3 regions of the Shewanella sp. ZOR0012 genome follow, and region 2 is predicted to be linked to each of the others. Evidence: predicted binding sites of a transcription regulator. Region 2 holds the regulator's gene; each other region holds the start of a gene.
What was found. Region 2 encodes NrdR, which represses ribonucleotide reductase genes. Its sites were predicted from a motif close to AAACACNANATNTNGTGTTT; they were not measured.

Region 1 (4,917 bases), 4.0 Mb from region 2:
GCACGATAGTGTCGTATACCGCCGAGTCACCATGGGGGTGATATTTACCGATCACGTCACCGACCACACGGGCAGACTTTTTGTACGGCTTGTTCCAATCGTTCTTCAATTCACTCATGGCAAACAGCACGCGGCGATGTACAGGCTTAAGGCCATCACGCACGTCTGGTAATGCACGTCCTACGATGACGCTCATGGCGTAATCAAGGTACGAATTCTTTAGTTCGTCTTCGATATTAATTGGCGAAATAGATGATGCCAGATCAGTCATAAACTGCTCGTTCCCCTGAAAATTAGCCGACAACGCATAATCCGTATCATTGAGCGGCCCAAAAACGTGATTTGGCATTCTAACACAGTTATTTAATGTCGCCAGACCTATCCTGCGCGAATTGAGAAGGATGTGGCTTAATAGATGAAAACACTGTCAATTTGCACTTTTAAACCCGATAAAATCGGTTGTTAATGGCGAAATTGAGTCCAAGACTTGATTAATATCCGAGCAGAAAAACCGCTCCGCTTCACAAAGTGTTTAAGAATTAATGATAATTGCTGAAATTTCACTCAACCACAAAGACTTAGAATCAGCCAATACTGTGTTTATCCACCATTGTCGTTATAATAGCCGCACTATTCAGCCGCTTTAGGTAATCGCATGCAACAGAATACCAACGTAGACCCACAGGAAATCGCAAAGTTTGAACGTATGGCCGAAACCTGGTGGGATCTCAATGGCGAGTTTAAACCACTGCATCTATTAAATCCCCTTCGCTTAAACTATATCGATCAAACTGCTGGCGGGATTTTTGGTAAAAAAGTGCTCGACGTCGGTTGCGGCGGTGGCATTTTATCCGAAAGTATGGCGCGCATCGGTGCAGTGGTTGATGGTCTTGATATGGGTGAAGAACCGTTAGAAGTTGCACGCTTGCATGCGCTGGAAACCGGTGTGAGCATCCATTACGTGAAAAACACCGCCGAGGCTCATAGGGAAGATCACCGCGAATACTATGATGTGGTGACCTGCATGGAGATGCTCGAACACGTACCCAATCCCCAATCAGTGATCCAAGCCTGCTGCGATATGGTAAAACCCGGTGGTTTTGTGTTTTTCTCTACAATTAATCGCAATGTTAAATCCTTTGTCGAAACCATTATCGGTGCTGAATATCTACTGAAGATGTTACCGATTGGCACTCATGATCATAATAAGTTTATTAAACCTTCCGAATTGATTGAGTTAGTCGATAACACCGACCTCATCTGCAAAGACGCCCTTGGGATCACTTATAACCCGTTAACAGGGATTTTTAAGTACACATCTAAGGTCGATGTAAACTATATGATTGCAACGCAAAAGGCAGATTAAGATGGGTTTAGCTGAGGTTAAAGGGGTCTTATTCGACCTTGATGGTACCCTTGCCGATACCGCGCCGGATCTGGTTCAGGCCCTTAACCTCAGTTTGTCTGATGTCGGTATTGCAGCAAAACCCTTTGCAGACATGCGTAGCGCCGCCTCCCATGGCAGCTTTGCCTTAGTCGATGCGGCCATTCCAGGCGCAGATGAGGTGCTACGCACCCAAGTCCAGCAAGGACTCCTTGCCCACTATCAAAGGATCAATGGCGACCATTGCCAATTGTTTGAAGGTATTTCCCCACTGCTTGACTGGCTCGAGTTATGCCGCGTGCCATTTGGAGTCATCACCAATAAACCTGCCCGCTTTACTCGTCCCCTGTTACATAAACTTAAGCTCAGCTCGCGTATGCCAGTGATGATCAGCGGCGATTCGACCCGTTACCCTAAGCCCCATACCGCACCTATGCTATTGGGCGCGCAGCAGTTGCAGTGCAAGCCACAGCACATCCTTTATTTAGGCGATGCCGAGCGGGATTTACTCGCAGCCCAAGCGGCGGGCATGCTCGGCGGTGTAGCGCTGTGGGGATATTTGGGCGAGGACGATACACCCGATGCATGGCCTGCCTATGCACAGTTTACGACGCCTTCGAATTTACATTCGGCACTAAGCCAAGCGTTAACAAAATAAGCGCGAATCAGGATTCGTGCTGATAGCTATTAATAGAATTAACGCTATGGGTCAATCCCCGCGATCGTGATCGCTGCTTATTTTAGCGATCGATCACACTGCGGGATCGGAATAAAAATTCGCCATATCAGACGCACGCTAATCTCAATTTGAGCTACAGGGTTAGTCATTACTAACGCATTTTTTTATCCTCAAGATATCCACAAGATACCCCCTAAATTGAGACTTGCAAATAATAGCAAACCTCACTATCTTGTATCTCAGATTATTTAAAACACCATATCTTGTGTATAGGTAGCAATCAGACACACTAGAAGTTCCCCGCTAAATCGACTATTTTCACCATAGTCAACAGTATTAAGGGTTTTCAGGTTGATTGTTTTACAAGGAAACGTACGGTGACTTAGTTCACCTGAACAGATATCAGAACCAAGGCCTCTCTTCAATGAATAGCAATATGACAGTTACAAAACGCTGTGGTGCACGTGAGACAATTGATCTCGACAAAATACACCGCGTAATTACTTGGGCAGCCAAGGGATTAAAAAACGTTTCTGTTTCTGAAGTTGAACTTCGCACGCATTTACAGTTTTTCGATGGGATCCCAACCGAAGCTATCCACGAAACGATCATCAAATCTGCGGCGGATTTAATTTCCCCTGAGTCACCAGATTATCAGTTTCTGGCTGCGCGTTTAGCCGTATTCCATTTGCGTAAGAAGGCTTTTGGTCAGTTCGAGCCGCCCAAGTTATATGACCATGTCACTAAGCTGGTAGAGCTGGGTAAGTATGATATGCATATTCTGCAGGATTACACCCGCGAAGAACTCGATATTATGGATACTTATATCGACCATTGGCGCGATATGAACTTCTCTTACGCAGCCGTTAAACAGCTTGAAGGTAAATATCTGGTTCAAAACCGCGTCACCCACGAGATTTATGAGAGCGCCCAGTTCCTCTATATTCTGGTGGCGGCCTGTTTGTTTGCCCGCTATCCAAAAGCTACGCGTCTGCAATACGTCAAAGATTTTTACGACGCGGTATCGACTTTTAAGATTTCACTGCCAACGCCTATCATGGCGGGAGTGCGTACGCCGACTCGTCAGTTTAGCTCATGCGTACTGATTGAATGTGGCGATAGCTTGGATTCAATCAACGCGACAGCATCATCTATCGTAAAATACGTGAGCCAACGCGCTGGTATCGGTATCAACGCCGGTCGTATCCGTGCATTAGGAAGCCCAATCCGTGGTGGCGAAGCCTTCCACACGGGTTGCTTACCTTTCTACAAGTATTTCCAAACTGCGGTGAAATCGTGCTCGCAAGGCGGCGTGCGCGGCGGTGCAGCTACCCTCTTCTATCCTATTTGGCACTTAGAAGTTGAATCGCTGCTAGTACTGAAAAATAACCGTGGCGTTGAAGATAACCGTATCCGTCATTTAGACTACGGCGTGCAACTGAATAAACTGATGTATCAACGTCTGATCAAAGGCGAAAATATCAGCCTGTTCAGCCCATCGGACGTACCCGGTCTTTACGATGCCTTCTTTGAAGATCAAGCCGAATTTGAGCGTTTATATCTGCAATATGAGCAAGACAGCAGCATTCGCAAGAAGACATTAAAAGCGGTTGAATTATTCTCACTGATGATGCAAGAGCGTGCTTCTACAGGCCGTATCTACATTCAAAACGTGGATCACTGTAACACCCACAGTCCATTTGACTCAAAAGTTGCACCGATCAGACAGTCTAACCTCTGCCTTGAAATCGCTCTGCCGACTAAGCCATTGAATAACATTGACGATCCAAACGGCGAAATCGCTCTTTGTACACTGTCGGCATTAAACCTAGGGACAATTACCGATTTAGCGGAACTGGAGCCATTAGCTGATTTAGCCGTGCGAGCCTTAGATAACCTGCTGGATTACCAAGATTATCCAATCAAAGCGGCGCAAATTTCGTCGATGAACCGTCGTACCTTAGGGATTGGTGTTATCAACTTCGCTAACTATTTAGCGAAGAATGGTATGAAGTACTCCGATGGTAGCGCGAACAATCTGACTCACAAGACCTTTGAAGCGATTCAGTTTTATCTGCTCAAAGCGTCAATGAATCTGGCGAAAGAAAAAGGTGCGTGCCCATTATTTAATGAGACCACTTACGCTCAAGGTATTTTACCTATCGATACCTACAAACGTGACCTAGATAAGATTTGCAGTGAGCCATTGCATTTAGACTGGGAAACACTACGTCAAGATATCAAAGAATACGGTTTACGTAACTCGACATTGTCTGCACTGATGCCGTCTGAGACTTCATCACAGATCTCAAACGCCACCAACGGTATCGAACCGCCACGCGGCTTGATCAGTGTGAAAGCCAGTAAAGATGGCCAGTTAAAGCAAGTGGTACCCGATTTTGATGAACTGAAATACAACTACGAGCTGTTATGGCAAATGCCAAGCAACGAAGGTTACTTACAACTTGTGGGTATCATGCAAAAGTTCGTTGACCAAGCGATTTCGGCCAACACAAACTATGATCCAGCGCGTTTTGAGGGCCGTAAAGTCCCAATGCAGACCCTGCTAAAAGACTTACTCAATGCCTACAAGTTAGGTGTAAAAACGCTGTACTACCATAACACTCGCGATGGTGCATCGGATCAACACGATGACATTACCAACATAGAGAAAGAAGATGACGGCTGTGCTGGCGGCGCTTGCAAAATCTAATCTTCAATGTTAACGGTTGCGGGATCCCAATGGGATCCCGACTTATTGGAATACTCGTACCATGACCTACTCTACTTTTTGCCAAACACCCAACGATGCCACCCGTGAACCCATGTTTTTCGGACAATCGGTAAACGTCGC
Region 2 (4,917 bases):
GCCGCCATAATCAGGTCGCCTTCGTTTTCTCTGTCTTCGTCATCCATCAAAATAACCATTTTGCCTTGACGAATATCCTCGATGATCTCTTCTATACTGTGCAGCGCCATTGTAGGACCTTTATGATTTTACTGTTGTTATGAAATTCTATACCTAAGTGAGCTAAGTGCCAGTGCCCTAACGCACAAAGCCAGCACGGGCTAACATTTCCATGGTCACCCCACCGCCTTGGGTTTCTTTAGTATCAAAGCGCATTAAACGCTCTAAATAGCGGGCGATTAAATCCACTTCAATATTCACCTTATCGCCGGCTTTCAAATCTACCAATGTGGTTTCACCCGCGGTATGGGGCACTATGGTTAATCGGAAACGATGGCCATCGACTTCGTTTACCGTGAGGCTCACACCATCGATGGTGATAGAACCTTTATGAGCAATATAACGTGCCAGCTCCGTAGGCGCCGCTAACCAAAACTCAATCGCTTGGCCCCGCGCCAAACGCTGCTCAACAGTAGCAATCCCGTCCACATGACCACTCACCATATGACCACCTAAACGTGTGGTTGGGGTGACGGCCTTTTCAAGATTGACCTTAGTGCCCACTTTATAGTTGGCAAAGCCTGTAAGGCTGACGGTTTCTGCTGACACATCCGCCACATAGCCATCGGCTAATTGTTGCACCACAGTCAAACACACACCGTTGGTGGCGATACTGTCGCCTAAACGCACATCGCTTAAATCCAGTTTGCCACTGGCGACCGTTAAACGAATATCATCGCCCTTACGTTCTAGCTTTCGCAGCGTGCCAACGGCCTCAATAATCCCAGTAAACATGGTTAACTCACTTATTCGCTAAAGATGGATTGGACTCGAGCCTCAAGGTGAAACGCGTATCCGCGCCCACTTTACGCTCATCGACCAGTTTGAGGGTCGGAATATCGGCCATCATTTGATAATCGGGTAGTTCGAGTAGATTACGCCCTTGTGCGCCAAGGATTTTCATCGCTTGATATAGCACTAATTCATCGGCTAATCCCGCGCCGATAAAGGCACCCGCTAAGATCGCGCCCGCTTCGATAAGCACCTGATTACAGCTTTTGCCTAAATAGCTTAAGAGCTCGGGTAGCGAGATTCGACCATCAATCGCCGGTAATTGGAGGCAAGTCACATGGGCGGGTAATTGCGCCATAAAGTCTGACGAATAGCTCACTGTCGAGACTAATAAAATCGGCGATTCAATTGTAAACAAGGCTGCCGTAATAGGCATACGGGCGCGACTGTCTAAAACTACTCGCAGCGGTTGTAAAACCTGCGCTTCACTCAATTGCGAGCTAAGACTGCCAAGCTCTGAGTAGCGCACATTTAGGGATGGGTCATCGGCCAATACGGTTTCAATCCCAGTCACTATGGCGCAGGCGCGTAAACGTAAACGCTGCACATCGCGGCGAGCTTCGGGGCCTGTGATCCATTTGGACACCCCGTTTGATAACGCGGTTTTACCATCAAGACTCGCGGCCAGTTTGACCGTCACCCAAGGTAGCCCCAATTCCATGCGCTTCATAAAACCAAGATTTAAAGCGTAAGCTTCGTCTCGATGCAAACCAACATCCACTTGAATGCCCGCATCGCGCAGCATTTGAATACCGCGGCCACCGACCTGCGGATTGGGATCTTCCACCGCCACCACGACTCGTTTTACACCAATATTGATCAGTGCCAAAGCACACGGCGGTGTGCGGCCATAATGGCTACAAGGTTCTAAGGTGACATAGGCGGTCGCGCCACGGGCAAGCTCGCCAGCCATGCGCAGTGCATGCACCTCGGCGTGGGGCTCGCCAGCTTTTTGATGATAACCTTCACCGACAATCTGATTATCTTTTACGATAACGCAGCCTACACTGGGATTGGGGCGAGTGGTATAAAATCCTTTGCGAGCCAGTTGTATAGCGCGGCTCATCATCTGGTTATCGAGTTCTGACCAATTCATATAAACCCTATGAAATCTTGAGGAAGCGTGCCGAATACGGCGCAAAACGAGGCACTAACCTAAGCACGAACCTAAGCACTAACTTAAGAGAACCCACGTTACTTTTGCAGTTTCGCAATCGCCTCACCAAATTCGGAGACGTCTTCAAAGGCGCGATAAACCGAGGCAAAACGAATATAGGCAACCTTGTCTAGGCTCATTAACTGTTCCATCATCAAGTTGCCTATCATCTCGGATGGCACTTCACGCTCGCCAGTCGCCCGCAGCGTTGACTTGATTTTACTTAAGGCCTGCTCGATTTCATCCATGGACACGGGGCGTTTTTCGACCGCGCGTAACATACCTGCTTGCAGCTTTTCTTCATCAAAGGGTTGACGCGTGCCATCACGTTTAATCACCCGTGGCATCACTAATTCGGCCCCTTCGAAGGTAGTAAATCTTTCATGGCATTCGGTGCATTCTCGGCGACGACGCACTTGATGGCCTTCCGCCACTAATCGGGAATCGATCACCTTAGTATCTGTCGCGCTGCAAAATGGACAATGCATTGAGCCTCCTGCCGTGAATGGAATAAAACCTATGGCTTTCGCTGTATCTAGCTTAAACCGAGCGGGTTTAAGTCTACGATTTTAGCAATAAAAATGGCCGCTTAATGCGGCCATGGGATTTTATCCTATTTATCGGCTGAGGTTAACCACCTAAGAGTGACACCCTAAGCAGTTGTGAACTCAGCCGCCATATCTGGATAAATTAACGAATTAACCGTAAACAGGGAAACGGGCGCACAGAGCCAATACTTGGCCTTTTACGCGCTCGATGACCGCTGGATTGTGGGCATCGTCGAGGATGTCACAGATCCAACCGGTTAACTCTTTCGCTTCAGCTTCTTTAAAGCCACGGCGAGTGATCGCAGGCGTACCGATACGTACACCAGAGGTCACAAATGGAGAACGTGGGTCATTTGGCACAGAGTTTTTGTTTACTGTGATGTTCGCGCTACCTAAAGCGGCATCGGCTTCTTTACCCGTCAGGTCGCGACCGATTAAGTCCACCAGCATTAAGTGGTTGTCAGTACCGCCTGAAACGATTTTGTAACCGCGCTCTAAGAACACTTCAACCATGGCTTTAGCGTTCTTAACTACTTGTTGTTGGTAAGCTTTAAACTCTGGCTCTAAAGCTTCTTTGAAGGCGACCGCTTTACCCGCGATAACGTGCATCAAAGGACCGCCTTGACCGCCTGGGAATACCGCAGAGTTCAGCTTTTTGTATAACTCTTCATCATCGGCAGCAGACAGAATGATACCGCCACGAGGACCGGCTAAGGTCTTATGAGTGGTTGAGGTCACAACGTGAGCGTGTGGCACTGGGTTTGGATACACACCAGCGGCGATAAGACCCGCAACGTGTGCCATGTCGACAAACAGGTAAGCACCGATTTTGTCTGCGATTTCGCGCATTCTTGCCCAGTCAACGATACCTGAGTAAGCAGAGAAACCACCGATCATCATCTTAGGCTTATGTTCAACCGCCAGACGTTCCATTTCGTCGTAGTCAATTTTGCCTGATTCATCGATGCCGTAAGGAATGATGTTGTACAGTCTGCCGGAAAAGTTTACAGGTGAACCGTGGGTCAAGTGACCACCGTGAGCGAGGTTCATACCTAAAACGGTATCGCCTGGTTTTAACAATGCCATGTAAACGGCGCTGTTTGCTTGAGAACCTGAGTGAGGTTGTACGTTTGCGTAAGTCGCGCCAAACAGTTGTTTTGCACGCTCAATCGCTAAGGTTTCAACTACGTCCACATACTCACAACCACCGTAGTAACGCTTGCCTGGATAGCCTTCGGCGTACTTATTGGTTAATTGTGAACCTTGCGCTTGCATCACGCGTGGACTGGTGTAGTTTTCAGAAGCAATCAGCTCAATATGCTCTTCTTGACGCAGAGTTTCGTTCTGAATCGCGTTAAACAGTTCCGGATCATAATCTGCGATATTCATATCTTTTTTCAGCATTGCTTACTCCAGCTGCCAATTCTTGTAGGTAGGGTTGCGCGGTATTCTACTCGTAACGAGCCGACAATCCCAGTCTCTGAAACATGAAAATCCTACAGTTTTAGCTTGAATGCGCCTCAATGCCGAGTTGAGTTCGGCGCGCAATCGAGTAGAATTAGCCGCATCATTAGTCACTTATAGATGCAGAAAAATGGCTCAGTTTGTTTACAGCATGTTGCGGGTGGGCAAGGTTGTTCCGCCTAAGAAGCAGATCCTTAAAGACATTTCCTTAAGCTTTTTCCCCGGCGCTAAGATCGGTGTGTTAGGTCTTAACGGTTCAGGTAAATCCACCCTACTGCGCATTATGGCCGGTATCGATACCGAGATTGAGGGTGAAGCACGCCCAATGCCAGGTCTGAAGATTGGTTACCTGCCACAGGAACCCAAACTCGACCCAACGCAAACCGTGCGTGAAGCGATTGAAGAAGCGGTTTCTGAAGCCAAAAATGCCCTCAAACGCTTAGACGAAGTCTATGCCGCTTATGCAGAACCCGATGCGGACTTCGACGCGCTTGCCAAAGAGCAAGGCGAACTTGAAGCGATTATTCAGGCTCAGGACGCCCACAATCTAGACAACATCCTCGAGCGCGCGGCGAATGCGCTACGTCTGCCTGATTGGGATGAAAAGATTGAAGTCTTATCGGGTGGTGAGCGCCGCCGTGTAGCAATTTGTCGTCTGCTGCTGGAAAAACCAGAAATGCTGCTACTCGACGAACCAACCAACCACTTGGACGCCGAATCCGTCGCGTGGCTCGAGCACTTCCTCCAGGAATACTCGGGCACCGTTGTGGCGATTACCCACGACCGTTACTTCCTCGACAATGCTGCGGGCTGGATTTTAGAACTTGACCGTGGTGAGGGTATCCCATGGGAAGGTAA
Region 3 (4,917 bases), 2.0 Mb from region 2:
CTATGGTCAGCTATCTTGATTGGGCATAATCTTGCGTAATCATCTAAATAGCCACTTATTTGCTTGGCTTGTGTCACGCTCGATATTTGCCCCGAGTGCTATGTTTAGCCAAATTGGCTATGAACTTACAGGATATCAAGCGACGATGTGTTTACTCTCTGCCCTTGAGTATGGCAAGGGAATAAGGCCGAGCGTAAACCATATAAATGTATCTAATGACTGGCTAGCATAACGGTTTATGTTGTCTAATGATTGACAACACTTTGGCTGGAATTTAGCTTTTTCACGTCATAGCGCTTCTTTAAATCATCGATTTATTAAGGGAATTTATTATGAGTAAGGGGACAACTCCGACGATCGGTATTGCCTTAGGCAGTGGTGCAGCCAAAGGTTGGGCGCATATTGGCGTACTCAATGGGCTCGCCGCGATGGGAATTAAACCCGATAAGGTCGCTGGATGCTCAATCGGCGCCCTTGTTGGCGCTGCTTATGCTCATAATCATTTAGCGGAACTTGAAGAGTGGGTGCGCAGCTTCTCTAGTTGGGATGTGTTGGGACTGATGGATATTCGTTGGCGTAAAGGTGGGCTAATTGGCGGCGAAAAAGTATTCGATGTGCTGCAATCGCGGATTGGTGATATCAATATCGAGGATTTAGAGCGTCCCTTTGCGGCCATTGCTACGGATCTGTATTCAGGTCAGGAAATCTGGTTTCGCCATGGTGATTTACGCCAAGCCGTACGGGCCTCTTGCTCTATGCCTGGGATATTAGCGCCTGTCCGTCAAGGTGAGCGTTGGTTGGTGGATGGTGCAGTTGTTAATCCTGTCCCCGTTTCGGTGAGCCGTGCTATGGGGGTAGATATTGTCATTGCCGTTGATTTACAAGGTTTTCATACCGGTCGATTACAAGTTTTACCCGTTAATATGACCAGCCATCGGGCATCTAAAGATGAAACCCAAATGCCCGCGCGCCAAGAAACGGGTTTTATGGATTTATTCGCCCGCGGGCGAGAATATGTCGGTAGCTTAACCGATAAGTTTTCCCTAGGGACTAAATCTAATCCCGGTATGATTGCGGTGATGTCCCAGTCGATGAGTATTTTAGAGCAGCGGCATAAACGGGCGCGTTTAATGGGTGACCCTCCCGATATCTGTGTTGTACCCGAAGTCGCGAATATCGGCACCATGGAGTTCCACCGAGCAGCTGAAGCCATTGCAGCAGGTGAAGCTGCCGTGGCAAAAGTGGCACATTTAATTGAAGCTGCGATCTGGAAAGGCTAAAAATGTCAGGATGAATTTATCTGTTAATTACGATGTGACACTACTTACTGCTTGATTGGCTTAGTTTTTGCTTTAACACCATTAATCAGTATTAGACGCCGAATTATTGACGATGAATTCTCTTTTAAATGCCCTTAATCTAAATCGTAGCAGTGCTGCTGAAGCTTATGGCCTGAATAGCAAAAAGACGGAGACAGGTAAAACTGAATCGAGTACGGAGTCAAACTCCTCTGCCAAAGAACCCCCTAAGGTTGATACTAAACCGAGTGAGGAGATAGCGCTGTCACCACGGGCACTGCGAGCACAAAAAATTCAGGCCATGTCGAAAGACTTTTTTGCTGATGGCAAATTTAGCGTGGCTGAGATACCCGCTTTAGTCTCGCGGTTACAAAAAGACGGTATTCTTTCCGATGCACAGGTAGAACGGCTCTCGCAAAACGGCATTAGTTTGCCAAGCCAAAGTACCAATAAGCAGTCTTTGCAGGATTTTATCGATGATGAGCTAAAGTCTTTGGCTGAAAAATCGCCAAATAGCCCGATGATCAACACGTTAGTAGATGCTAAAAATGTGTTAAAAAACATGGATGATGCCCAGTCGCCAGTGCTAGCACAAAAGGCGACTAAAGTGTTTGGTCAATTAACGGATTATTTGAATAGCAACCCCACCATGAGCGATAGTCAAAAACAGTTATGGCAGGGACTTAAATCAACGATGCAGGTGGCTTCATCCATGGGGATGCAGCAATCGGCGTTGGGACAATTGAGCAGTTATCTTGCCTTAGCTAAGCGCTAGTCTTATTTACAATATTCTTTCAAAAACAATAGACTTTGGCTTCTGGGTCAAAGTCTTTTGTCATTATTAGCGCCATTTCCTGTGTCTACTATCTTGCTTTAGCATCAAGGTCAAGGCCTAAAACTGAGATCATTGGGTTTGGCAGCAGTTCTTATTTGTTCTTTTTATCCATCCGATAAATCATGATCTGGATCATGGAATTTTAGGTGTCGATGCCGCTTAATTGCCTACATATTGTGTTGATAGATTATTTAATCACTATATATAGTGTTAATTTTAATCGGGATGGAGAGGAATTAAACAATGCCAGTCGTGATCAAGCGGGATGGTTGCCGCACACCTTTTGATGAAACAAGGATAAGAGATGCAGTGGTCGCTGCTGCAAACTCGGTTGGGATAGAGGACGCAGATTATGCCGCGACGGTAGCCGCTTGTGTGAGAGAACGAGTGGCGAATATGGCAGAAGTTGAAATCCACCATCTACAGGATGCAGTTGAAAACCTATTGATGGAAGGCCCTTATAAATCATTGGCACGGGTCTACATTGAATATCGTCACGACAGAGACATTTGCCGCGATGCTACCAGTAAGCTCAATCTTGAAATCCGTGGTTTAGTCGAGCAGAGCAATGCCGCACTGTTAAATGAAAACGCCAATAAAGACTCTAAAGTGATCCCAACTCAACGGGATCTGCTGGCGGGCATCGTGGCTAAACATTATGCCAAGAGCCATATTCTGCCTAAGGATGTGGTGGCTGCGCACGAAATCGGTGAGATCCACTATCACGATCTTGATTACTCGCCCTTTTTCCCGATGTTTAACTGTATGTTGATTGATTTGGCGGGCATGTTGACCCATGGCTTTAAGATGGGCAATGCCGAAATTGAGACCCCAAAATCGATCTCTACCGCTACGGCTGTGACGGCGCAAATTATTGCCCAAGTGGCAAGCCATATCTATGGCGGCACCACGATTAATCGTATTGATGAAGTGTTAGCGCCTTTTGTGGCCAAGAGTTATGACAAACATTATCAAGTGGCACTGAATTGGCAGATTAAAGATGCTAAAGCCTATGCCACTGCTCAGACTGAAAAAGAATGCCACGATGCTTTCCAATCCCTTGAATATGAGGTGAATACCTTACATACCGCTAATGGACAAACCCCGTTTGTGACCTTTGGTTTCGGTCTAGGTACTTCGTGGGAGTCGCGTTTAATTCAACAATCGATGCTGAAAGTACGCATGGCGGGGTTAGGTAAAAATCGTAAAACAGCGGTGTTCCCTAAATTGGTGTTTGCCATCCGTGATGGTATTAACCACAAAGTCGGCGATTGCAATTACGATGTAAAACAAATGGCCCTTAAATGCGCCAGTATGCGCATGTATCCAGATATTTTGAACTATGAGCAAGTGGAAAAAGTGACGGGTTCGTTTAAAACCCCTATGGGTTGCCGCAGCTTTTTAGGTTCCTATAAAGAAAATGGTGAACTCGTCCATGAAGGGCGCAATAACCTTGGTGTTGTTAGCTTAAACTTGCCACGTGTTGCGCTAGAAGCGAATGGCGATGAGGCTGAGTTCTACCGTATTCTGGATGTGCGGCTATTACTTGCCCGCCGTGCATTAGATACGCGTATCGAACGGTTAAACGGAGTGAAAGCCAGAGTTGCGCCGATTTTGTATATGGAAGGTGCCTGTGGCGTGCGCTTGCGTGCCGATGATGATATCGCCCAAATCTTTAAAAATGGTCGGGCATCGATTTCATTAGGTTATATCGGTTTACATGAAACCATTAATGCGCTCTATGGCACTGAAACCCATGTGTTTGATGATGCTAAGCTTCGTGAAAAAGCGGTGGCGATTGTTGCGCATCTTAAAGCGGCTACCGACGCATGGAAGGCCGAAACGGGTTATGGATTCAGCCTTTATAGCACCCCAAGTGAGAGTCTCTGCAGTCGTTTTTGTAAGCTCGATGCGCGCCAGTTTGGTGTGGTTGCGGGGGTAACCGATAAGGGCTATTACACCAATAGCTTCCATTTAGATGTGGAAAAGCACGTGAATCCTTACGATAAAATCGATTTTGAGCAGCCATATCCCGCCATCGCCAATGGTGGTTTTATTTGCTACGGCGAATATCCTAATATGCAGCACAATATCGAAGCGCTCGAAAATGTCTGGGATTACAGCTATAGCCGTGTACCTTACTACGGTACTAACACGCCGATTGACGAATGTTATGATTGTGGTTTTACCGGCGAATTTAGCTGTACTAGTAAAGGATTTACTTGCCCTAAATGCGGCAACCATGAGCCAAGTCGAGTGTCTGTTACGCGCCGTGTGTGTGGTTACTTAGGTAGTCCCGATGCCAGACCGTTCAACCATGGTAAGCAAGAAGAAGTGAAGCGTAGGATCAAACACTTGTAACATTTTTGCCTTATTGTGTTTGTTACACTGATATCAGCACAGTCGCTTAGCATGGGACTGTGCTTTGATTTTTTAGCCAGTCTGGCGCTCCTTGTATTTCGTATTGGACTTATACAATGAACTATCAGCAATATTATCCCGTTGATGTGGTCAACGGCCCAGGCACTCGGGCCACCTTATTTGTTTCAGGCTGTGAGCACCAATGCCGTGGTTGCTATAATCAAAGTACTTGGGATGTGCGCTCTGGCCATTTATTTGATAAGGCAATGGAAGATAATATCATCGCCGATTTGCAGGATACGCGAATCGTTCGCCGTGGCTTATCACTCTCTGGCGGCGATCCACTTTTACCCGCCAATCTTGAGGGGATTTTGGCGCTTGTTAAGCGCGTCAAAGCTGAATGTCCCGGTAAAGATATTTGGC

Region 1: nrdA (class 1a ribonucleoside-diphosphate reductase subunit alpha) is a predicted target of NrdR. The motif match lies at 2,315-2,334, and genes of this name have one in related genera.
Region 3: nrdD (anaerobic ribonucleoside-triphosphate reductase) is a predicted target of NrdR. The motif match lies at 2,327-2,346, and genes of this name have one in related genera.

Annotation. Positions count from the first base shown of each region.
Region 1 covers NZ_JTLE01000094.1:4,630,629-4,635,545, reverse strand. Annotated here, with positions in the region: gene gyrA (DNA gyrase subunit A) at 1-271, opposite strand, end outside; gene ubiG (bifunctional 2-polyprenyl-6-hydroxyphenol methylase/3-demethylubiquinol 3-O-methyltransferase UbiG) at 656-1,366, shown strand; gene L976_RS21955 (HAD family hydrolase) at 1,368-2,042, shown strand; gene nrdA (class 1a ribonucleoside-diphosphate reductase subunit alpha) at 2,488-4,776, shown strand; gene nrdB (class Ia ribonucleoside-diphosphate reductase subunit beta) at 4,838-4,917, shown strand, end outside.
Region 2 covers NZ_JTLE01000094.1:673,510-678,426, reverse strand. Annotated here, with positions in the region: gene ribBA (bifunctional 3,4-dihydroxy-2-butanone-4-phosphate synthase/GTP cyclohydrolase II) at 1-110, opposite strand, end outside; gene L976_RS04800 (riboflavin synthase) at 178-834, opposite strand; gene ribD (bifunctional diaminohydroxyphosphoribosylaminopyrimidine deaminase/5-amino-6-(5-phosphoribosylamino)uracil reductase RibD) at 842-1,987, opposite strand; gene nrdR (transcriptional regulator NrdR) at 2,086-2,535, opposite strand; gene glyA (serine hydroxymethyltransferase) at 2,746-3,999, opposite strand; gene ettA (energy-dependent translational throttle protein EttA) at 4,190-4,917, shown strand, end outside.
Region 3 covers NZ_JTLE01000094.1:2,692,304-2,697,220, forward strand. Annotated here, with positions in the region: gene rssA (patatin-like phospholipase RssA) at 333-1,280, shown strand; gene L976_RS13475 (hypothetical protein) at 1,393-2,073, shown strand; gene nrdD (anaerobic ribonucleoside-triphosphate reductase) at 2,377-4,494, shown strand; gene nrdG (anaerobic ribonucleoside-triphosphate reductase-activating protein) at 4,611-4,917, shown strand, end outside.